One region of the Ferdinandcohnia sp. SAFN-114 genome, then DNA from elsewhere that is predicted to be linked to it. Evidence: riboswitches for the same ligand, from Rfam matches in the RefSeq annotation. Region 1 holds a riboswitch; the other holds the start of a gene.
What was found. Region 1 has a riboswitch for lysine ahead of ACR65M_RS19635 (Na+/H+ antiporter NhaC family protein). Riboswitches for the same ligand answer to the same signal wherever they lie in the genome.
Positions count from the first base shown of each region.

Region 1 (5,122 bases):
GTTTTTCATAGTGAAAACAAAAATAACAAATAACAGTAAAGTAGTAAGCACTCCTAATAAGGTATTGCCTGTAAGACCTAGTACTATATATCCGATTATAGCGATAACGGCGGAAGTGATGGCATATGGTAACTGTGTCATTACATGATCAATATGATGGCTTCCAGCTCCAGTGGAGGACAGAATAGTTGTATCTGATATTGGTGAACAATGATCACCAAACACGGAACCCGCTAGGACAGCAGCTAAGGCAGGAAGTAGTAAATTAATATCTGATGCCGCTACAATGTCTCCTGCAATCGGAAGCATCATTCCAAAAGTTCCCCAAGACGTCCCTGTCGCAAATGCCATAAAGCCGGCTACAACAAATAATATGACCGGTAAAAATGCAATATTTAAATTAGACCTTTCTACGAGGCTCGCTAGATATTTACCTGTTTCAATTTGTCCAATCAAGTCAACAATTACCCAAGCAAATAGTAAAATGTATACAGCTGGGAGCATTGATTTTATCCCTTCAACAATTCCCTTAGGAAGAAGTCCAATGTTTAAAGCTTTTTTTGCATAAACCTGAACAAAGAATAAAATAAGTGTTACAAGAATACCTAGGATTCCACCAGATAATAGAGATCCTGTTACATCCGTATTTTCAAAAATTGTAAAAATGGTTATATTACCTTCAGAAGCTCTATAGCCTGTCCATAATAAGGAACCAACCGTACCGACGACTAATGCAATAATCGGCCAAACCAAATCACCAACAGTACCTTTCTCACTTTGAGGTAATTCCTGTTTTAATTCCCCTAATACCGGTTTTTCAGGGTCTGTTACTTCCCCTGTTGTTAATGCACGATTTTCATGGGTTTTCATACTACCAAAATTAATATTAAAAATGGCTACAGCTATTACCATTAAAATCGAAACGAGTACATAAAGGTTTAACGGAATCATTCGAATAAATGCAGATAACGGAGAAAACTCCGATACACCATGTGTTACTAAGATAGGTGCCAAGATTGCAATAATATAAGCACCCCAGCTAGAAATTGGTGAGACAACACAAATTGGTGCGGATGTTGAATCAATAATATAGGCTAGCTTTGCACGTGAAACTTTATTTCGGTCTGTAATTGGTCTACTTACTTGTCCAACAGCCAAGGCATTAAAATAATCATCAATAAAAATAATAACACCTAAAACAGCTGCTAAAAGCTGTGCACCCGTTCTCGTTCTTACTTTTGTTTGCGCCCATTCACCAAAAGCACGGCTACCGCCAGAGATGGAGATAAAGGCAGTAATAACTCCTAATAAGAATAAAAACAATATGATATATACATTCCATGTATTAAGTTCGCCTTCTGAAACGAAGACTCCTTTAATGCTATTCCAGATAGTGAGTAAAACGTCTTGTAGCCAAGCTCCGACTCCTTCATTCGTTAGTACATTTCCATGTAATATGAATGCAGCCGAAACAATGCCGACTCCAAGTGATAGTAAAACCCTTCTTGTTAAAACAACCATGAGAAGCGCAATGATCGGTGGGATAATTGAATATATTGTTCCAGACATGATATGTGATTCCTCCAAGTGTTATTTTGGAGGGCGTGGTGAAAGAAGATACTCTTTAGAAGACAAAAAGAGAGTATGATAGAAAATAACTATCATTACTCTCTGTAATGTTATGTTATCCTCCATCACGATCAGTAGCCCTCCATTATAGATCATTTCTATAATGACAGTGTTACCCTTTTTCAAGGCAACCCCAACAAAAATAACATTGACGTGTTTATTTTTGCTTCGGCAAAAAATCCTTTCAACTATGATCTACGTTGTCATCCTCACATAGTTTACTCTTATTTTCTGCACCTCTACCTCATCGATCCGATAAGGTGGTGTATTCATTTTTATTAATTCCATCGCTAGTATATCTGATTTTTCACTTAGATTCAACTATTCTAGTATAGTATTTTTTACTAATTTGTCGGTATCTCTATCGAAGGAGATGAATCCCCACCATTATTATAGAAGTCTGGAACATCATGTAAAATGTTTTGATTGATTACAGGGATAATTGTTTCAATTTCAACCTCTCCTGTTGAGAAAGGTAAAATAACCTGCATCGTCACTGTCGCAAGAACATTATATTGAAACCACCCATTATTAATCCCCCACTCATCAATTCTTCCTTGTGGCGTAGTTTCTCCAAATCCAATCATATGAAAACGAATTGGTATTTGTGGACCTAAGTTTCCTAAGAGGGCATTATTGGTTGCTTCCCCAAGGGGTACTTTAAAAACAAAGCCCGTTTGTCCACTGGCATCATCCGTTTCAATTTCTAAATCAGGATATTCAAGTTTATTAATTTCACCTTCATTTACATACTTTAAGTACCGCTCAATATTTCCGAGTGTCTTTGTCGCCATTTTATTGACGACCTGAGTATTGTAACTAATCACTTTCCCATTTTCATCTGTTTGCACAATACTTAAATCCTCTTGGACCAATTCTTCCTCGTTTAATTGTTGGTTAATAGCGTTTTTAATAACTGTGGCAGCAACCTTCTTCGTTTCATTTTCAGCATATGCCATGAGTGCGGGCTCTATCGCTTTGTTAATAATGAATAAACCGATAACAGTTGAGAGAATAAAAAATACGAATGTTAATAAGAAGACGTAACGGAAAGGCAAGGGCCCTTTCCTTCTTGGTTGTAGACGAGCTCTATACTTTCCCAAACGAAAATCCCCCCTTACAAGCTATGTGTATGCAAGTAAGGAGGGATGTACGATAACTATTTTGTTCGACAATGTTCAAGTGATGCCACGTTCTTTTATATGGTATACCTTCTCAGGTTAATTTTAGATCATTTTTAGTAGGGCGTCTCTGCCTTTCATGCCTACTGTAATGCCTCGGTTTTCGGCTTCAATTGTAATTGATTCAAGAGGGGCTTCCAGTAATTGCTCGATTGTACGAACACCAACTGCCCTACCAGCAATAATGCCTCGTTCTTTAAGTTTTTCGTTTAATAATGCAACATCGAGAGCTCCGCACATAATATAGCCATTTTCATTCGTGACTGCCATAAAATTTGTCTTAGGCAGGTTAACGGTAATGGCTGTAAATTGATGATTATCAATTACGATTGGTGTCATTGAGACCATTCCTAGCACACTCCTTTCCCTAACTAATTTATGTAACGGGAAAGTGATTTGTGTTTGAAATAGTACTAGTCATAGACCTATCTTTCTCTAATCCTTTTGACTAAGTATCTTTAGTACGTTTTGCTAATTGTTTTTTAATTTTTCAGCTAAAAGATCTCGTAAGAATTCTGGCATATAGTATTTTTTATCCTTTGCATCCCGTATGACAGGAAAGAGTGAACCGAATGTGAACATATCAATGGTAGCAATTGAATACGTTTTGTCAGGATCGAGGTCCTCCCCATTGATTTTAATATCGGTAATGTGATCTAATCCATCCGAAAGCTTTGTAGTGTAAAGCTCTACGCCGTCATATACCATTTTGCCCATTACCTTTCCACGGAATCCTAGACCCTTAATATGGAGGTTTTCCATTTCCTTTGTGTTTGCTTGTAAAATAATTTCCTTCAGTTCATCGCCCTTAACCCAGACCTTACATGGATTAATAGGATGTGGGCAAATTCGATGCAAGTCTTCTCTTGTTACCTTTCCTGGTGGAAGCGAGTCAAGCAATAGCCCTGAGTTCACCATCGATATGTCTCCTGCACACCATTCGCGAAGGACCTCAGCTAAAAGCTTGGAAAATGAGTTTTCCGCAAACCAATCACTTAGAAGTGGTTGGTCAATTTCTGCAATAACATCATTTTGTAAGGTGTGTATACTTTTTGCCATGTACTCTGAAAGGATTTCAGTTGTTTCCTTACTTTCTGACAGTGATTTCGTAGGGATTACACTTGCAGCACTTTCAATGAGCTTTTTGTGCTCAGTATCAATTTTAAGAGTAACATGTCCAATATAATTCCCGTATTTTTGCGCACAGCATAGAAGTGTGTTATTGATTCTCTTTCCATTTTCTAAAAGATGATGTGTGTGCCCACCAAGTAGCACATCAACATCTGGGAAATCTCTTGCAATTTGCTCATCCTCATTGATTCCTAAATGGGACATCAGAAGCATCATATCTGTTTTGTCTTTTAATTCATTGATTGTTTCTTGTAGGATAACAAAAGGATCTTTGACGTTCCAGCCGAGCAGCTTATATAGCCCAATATAATGAACCGTTAAACCGATGATTCCTATCCTAAATCCACTTGGCAAGACATGAATATGGTAAGGATCTGCCCAGTTAGGTAACTTCCCATTTCGGTCGAATAGATTTGCAAGCAAGACCTTAAATTCTGCCTCTTCATATAAAGAATCCAGATGTTCATAAGACATCGTAATTCCTTCGTTGTTACCGATAGTAGCATAATCGTATTGAAGTTGGTTTAAGAGCTGCACATTCAATTTGCCATGGGATGCTTCTGAAATTGGATGAAAGCGATCAATATGGTCACCAATATCAATTAAGAGCATTTCCTCATTGTTAGCCTGATGAAGTTTTCTCATTTCTGTGATATATTTTGTGATTTTAGGCCATCGGTCAAAATGGCTATGGAGATCGTTTGTATGATAAATATGTACGGTTTCAATCAATCCCTACACCTCCTTTTTGCCTGTTTAAAATGCTATGGACTTCTTCTTTAGGTACTTCACTTTTGTATTTCAATTTAAATTTAGTATAGTTTTTACTAGCTAAAAAAGTCTAATTGCCTCGGCGCTAAACCTCTATATTCGATTCCGAGCATATCAATAAATTGTTTAGCATTGTCTGCCGCATCCCCACCTGAATTGTTATTAAACAATACGTAGATGGTCTCACTTGATTGATTAAGTTTCTGCACATGGTGGATCCATTCTTCTAGCTCTTCTTTATTATACTTATATAAATAACGCACATCACGCCAATTGCCTTGTTTTGGCTTTGTCCAGCCATGAACATTTCTGCCATGGAAACGTACGAGCGTTTTTAGTTTATCGGTTGGATGGAGGACTGTCGGAATTGACCCTTGGCCTGCCTGTGGCTCATCGCAAATACTATGAAT
Region 1 is NZ_JBPFDQ010000071.1:14,964-20,085, reverse strand. It holds gene ACR65M_RS19635 (Na+/H+ antiporter NhaC family protein) at 1-1,569, opposite strand, end outside; lysine riboswitch at 1,697-1,879, opposite strand; gene yunB (sporulation protein YunB) at 1,974-2,732, opposite strand; gene ACR65M_RS19625 (DUF1805 domain-containing protein) at 2,856-3,158, opposite strand; gene ACR65M_RS19620 (bifunctional metallophosphatase/5'-nucleotidase) at 3,282-4,673, opposite strand; gene ACR65M_RS19615 (DUF72 domain-containing protein) at 4,769-5,122, opposite strand, start outside.

Region 2 (5,122 bases), on a different contig from region 1:
GGCTTATCTGCGAACCCTGCGGTTGGCCATGTGAGTGATTTAATTGTAAAAGCAGGCGGAACAGCAATCCTTGCAGAAACGACAGAATTAATCGGTGCCGAACATTTACTTGCGAACCGAGCGGTTGATGACCATACTTCCAGACGAGTATATGAAAAGATTAAGCAGGCAGAAGGTCGTGCGCTTATGATGGGGATTGATATCCGCACTGGTAACCCTACGCCAGGAAATATCGCTGGAGGGTTAAGTTCACTTGAGGAAAAGTCACTTGGTGCAGCTACAAAGTCTGGCACCAGTCCGCTTCAAGAACTGGTTGACTATGCAGAGATTCCAACTAAAAAGGGACTTGTCTGGATGGATACTCCAGGGCAGGACATCGAACAGCTTACAGGAATGGTTGCGGGAGGTGCACAGGTAGTTCTCTTTACAACTGGTCGTGGTACGCCAACGGGTTCACCGATTGCTCCTGTTATTAAAATTTCAACAAACACACCAATGTTTAATAGTATGAGAGATAATATGGATTTGAATGCTGGAACAATTATTGAAGGTAAAGAGACTGTTCAAACAGTTGGACAATCTATCTTTGATGAAATTAAATCTGTCTCGTCAGGAAAACTGACAAAATCAGAAATTTTGAAGCAAAACGACTTTGGAATTTGGAGAATAGGACCGACCTTTTAACTTATTCAGCAGGGTCTCCAGCCAATCAGAATAAGTTAACGTTTCCGGCAGAATCAGCCATTAGTTGAATAAATTTGCTAAGTAGAAACCTTCAAAACCGAAATCGGAAAAACCAAAAAAGGAACCCACTTGAAACTGAGAAGGTTCCTTTTTTTCTTTTTTAGACGTTGTTATTTATAAAACGAAACTAACAATAATACCTGAAAGTATGCTTACTAGTGTGGCACCATATAAAAGTTTCAAACCAAAACCAGCAACGACATTCCCTTGCTCTTCATTGAGACTTTTCACCGCCCCGGTAATAATCCCGATTGATGAGAAATTAGCAAAGGAAACAAGGAATACAGACAGAATACCAAGTGTCCGTTCACTAAATTGGTGATTTCCTCCAGATAAATCCATCATCGCAACAAACTCATTTGTCACGAGTTTTGTCGCCATAATTCCTCCGGCACTAACTGCTTCTGATAAAGGAATCCCCATAATAAGAGCAATTGGAGAAAAAAGGTAACCTAATAGCGTTTGGAATGAAATGGTGAATACTAGTTCAAATACATGATTGATTGCTGCCATTAAAGCAATAAAACCAATTAACATGGCACCGACAATAACTGCAACCTTGAATCCATCAAGGATATATTCTCCAATCATTTCAAAGAATGATTGTTTTTTTTGATCGCGGATTTCGATCATATCCTCATCTGGATTTACTTCGTACGGATTAACGATAGAAGCGATAATAAACCCGCCAAATAAATTTAACATTACAGCTGTGACAACATATTCTGGCTTTAGCATTGTCATATAAGCGCCGACAATGGACATTGAAACTGTTGACATCGCGGAAGCACATAGGGTATACAACCGTTGTTTGGATAGCATACCTAATTGCTTTTTTAGTGTGATGAAAACTTCCGATTGCCCGACCATCAATGAAGCAACTGCATTATATGATTCAAGTCTACCCATCCCGTTTACTTTACTTAATAACCATCCAATCCCATTCATAATGAATGGTAAAATTTTCAGATACTGGAGAATTCCGATTAATACTGAAATAAATACGATTGGAAGCAATACAGTTAAAAAGAATGGAGCCTCTCCATCGTTCGCCATTCCGCCAAACACAAAGGAAATCCCTTCGCCTGCATATTCAAGCAGTTTATTAAAAAAAGCAGAAATCCCCTGGATGATAATGAAACCAAATCTAGTATTTAATAGTAATATTGATAAAATAATTTGGATGACAATCATGATGAGAATCGGTTTATATTTTACCTCTTTTCGGTTGGAACTTGCCAACCAAGCCAAAAACAAAACAACAAAAATACCTAAAACTGAAAGAGCATATTGCATATGTAACCTCCTGGTGTATTTTTAACATTATGTACATACTCTCGGTATAGTAACCTCTTTTATATGTGATTACAATGTATATTTTGTCCATTTCTTATAACAAGAACACGATATAGATGGCTTATTTTTTTATATATCCCATGTTAAAACAGTAGTTACTGGATTTTCTAATAATTAGTAGTTGACTGATTAGTAGTTACTATTGTAGTATAAAAACACAATTAAATAAGGCCTCACTTTTACTAGTGAGGTAGAGGCGCGATATTTAACAGTCTTTAGTGGAGTTTGAGGAAACAGTGATGCTAGGGAGAAGGAAATGTCGCCGAAGTTTGTAATACCCTCAATATTACATGCTGGGTCTGCAGTTAATAGCTGCAGGACTGTCTCAATAAACCCCCAGTTTATTGAGTTGTGCTATCTCAATTGAGATAAAAGAGAGGACCTTAGGGCAAATTTACTGCGACCTGAGTATATCTCAGGTCGTTTTTTTGTCGAAATTTATAAGAATACGGAGGAGAAACAGCATGAGAAGCAAATTAACAATATTTTTCGTTTTAATCATTTCTACCATTCTATTATTAGCAGGGTGTGGAACAAGTAATAGTTCGGATTCTGGTTCATCAGAAGATAATACATTTAAGGTAGGTCTTGAAGCTGGATATGCACCGTTTAACTGGACTCAAAATGATGATTCCAATGGTGCAGTAAAAATAGACGGTTCTGCAGAGTATGCAGGCGGATATGATGTGGAAATTGCAAAAAAAGTAGCTGAAGGTTTAGGTAAAGAATTAGTGATTGTAAAAACAGAGTGGGATGGTCTTGTACCAGCTTTAACATCAGGCAAAATTGATGCAATCATAGCTGGTATGTCACCAACAGCAGAACGAAAAGAAACAATCGATTTTTCGGATAATTACTATACTTCAAATTTAGTTATGGTTGTGAAAAAAGGCAGCACTTATGAAGGTGCTACTTCTATCCAAGATTTTAAAGGAGCAAAAATTACTGCTCAATTAAATACATTCCACTATACAGTAATCGACCAAATTGAAGGTGTCGAAAAGAAAACGGCGATGGACAACTTCCCAGCAATGAGAGTAGCACTTGAATCAGGAATGATTGATGGTTACGTGTCAGAACGTCCAGAGGGTATTAGTGCTTCATCTGCTAATGAAAATTTTGTAATGGTGGAATTTGAAGATGGATTTGAAACTTCAGAAGATGATACAGCAATTGCTGTCGGACTTCAAAAGGGCAGCGAATTAACAGAAAAAATCAATGAGATTTTATCAGGTATCTCAGAAGAAGAACGTACAAGCATTATGGATTCGGCTATTCAAAATCAACCAGCAGCAGAATAATAAATACAGGGAACCGACTGTATATCAACATACAGTCGGTTATATAGGGCTAAGGAGGAGAAGAAATGAGTTTTGAGTGGGTCATTAAAATAATTATCGAAAACTGGCCAATGTTCCTTCGTGGTGCGGGTTTAACACTCTTGATCGCTCTTATCGGGACGGTCTTTGGGGCAATGATTGGATTGCTAGCAGGAGTTATCCGTACAATTCCAATGCCCGAACGTGGTGTGAACAAAATATTTTTAAAAGTCATTAATGCCATCCTCTCCATCTATATTGAATTCTTCCGTGGAACACCGATGATTGTACAAGCAATGGTTATCTATTATGGTTCTGCGTTAGCATTTGGGATAGATATGAATGTTTTTGTTGCAGCGATCATTGTTGTCTCAATCAATACAGGGGCATATATGGCTGAGTATGTTCGTGGTGGGATTGTTTCGATTGATAAAGGACAGTTTGAAGCAGCACATGCAATTGGAATGAATCATTTCCAAACGATGTGGAACGTTGTCTTACCACAGGTTATACGTAATATTCTACCTGCAACAGGTAATCAATTTGTGATTAATATTAAAGATACCTCCGTTCTGAACGTGATTTCAGTGACAGAATTATATTTCGTGACAAAATCGATATCAGGCAATAACTTTAGATATTTTGAATCGTTTTTCGTAGCATGTATGATTTATTTTGTGATGACCTTCATTGTTACAAGAATTCTATTATACTTTGAAAGAAAATTAGATGGCTCTGATAATTATACGATGATTGGGAACGATCGACCGATACAAGTTAATCAACAACAATAGGAAGAAGGAGGAGAGAACATGGAAAAGGTTATTGATATTCAACATTTAAGCAAATCCTTTGGCACTCATGAAGTATTAAGGGATATTGATTTCTCGGTGAATAAAGGAGAAGTTGTCTCCATCATCGGTTCCTCCGGATCCGGTAAATCAACTCTTCTTCGTTGTATTAATCTATTAGAAAGACCTAGCGGTGGGCAAATTATCTATCAAGGTGAAAATATTTTGGATAACAAGCATGATGTCGCTACCTACCGAAGACATTTAGGAATGGTCTTCCAACAATTTAATCTTTTCAATAATCATAATGTCCTAAGCAATTGTGTAGTAGGGCAAATAAAAGTATTGAAACGCACGAAGGAAGAAGCGGAAAGAGTAGCGATGAAATACTTAAAAGTTGTTGGTATGGATAAATACATTAACGCTAAGCCAAAGCAGTTATCCGGTGGGCAAAAGCAACGTGTAGCGATTGCAAGAGCACTTTCGATGGAACCAGATGTGATGTTATTTGATGAGCCAACATCAGCACTTGATCCAGAAATGGTAGGAGAAGTCCTAAAAGTCATGAAGGAACTCGCTGAGTCTGGTCTTACGATGTTAATCGTAACGCACGAAATGGAATTTGCAAAAGAAGTATCAGATCGAGTTGTATTTATGGATAAGGGTGTTATTGCTGAAGAAGGAAGTCCAGAGCACATCTTCAATAATCCGACACAAGCTCGTACTAGAGAATTCTTAAAACGTACAATCGTATAAGCAGCTAAAAATAAATAGAATCAATCCTCTGTCAATTTAATATTGACAAGTTGATCATTTTCAATTAAATTATTACTTAGATTAATAACCGAGTGATATTATTTACCTTCTGAATAATAATAAAGAGCTTTAGCATTTTATTAATGTAGAATTGGT
Region 2 is NZ_JBPFDQ010000022.1:7,201-12,322, reverse strand. It holds gene ACR65M_RS09180 (UxaA family hydrolase) at 1-684, shown strand, start outside; gene ACR65M_RS09175 (NupC/NupG family nucleoside CNT transporter) at 859-2,040, opposite strand; lysine riboswitch at 2,284-2,465, shown strand; gene ACR65M_RS09170 (transporter substrate-binding domain-containing protein) at 2,565-3,401, shown strand; gene ACR65M_RS09165 (amino acid ABC transporter permease) at 3,467-4,213, shown strand; gene ACR65M_RS09160 (amino acid ABC transporter ATP-binding protein) at 4,232-4,966, shown strand.
Region 2: another riboswitch for lysine. It lies ahead of ACR65M_RS09170 (transporter substrate-binding domain-containing protein); the one in region 1 lies ahead of ACR65M_RS19635 (Na+/H+ antiporter NhaC family protein).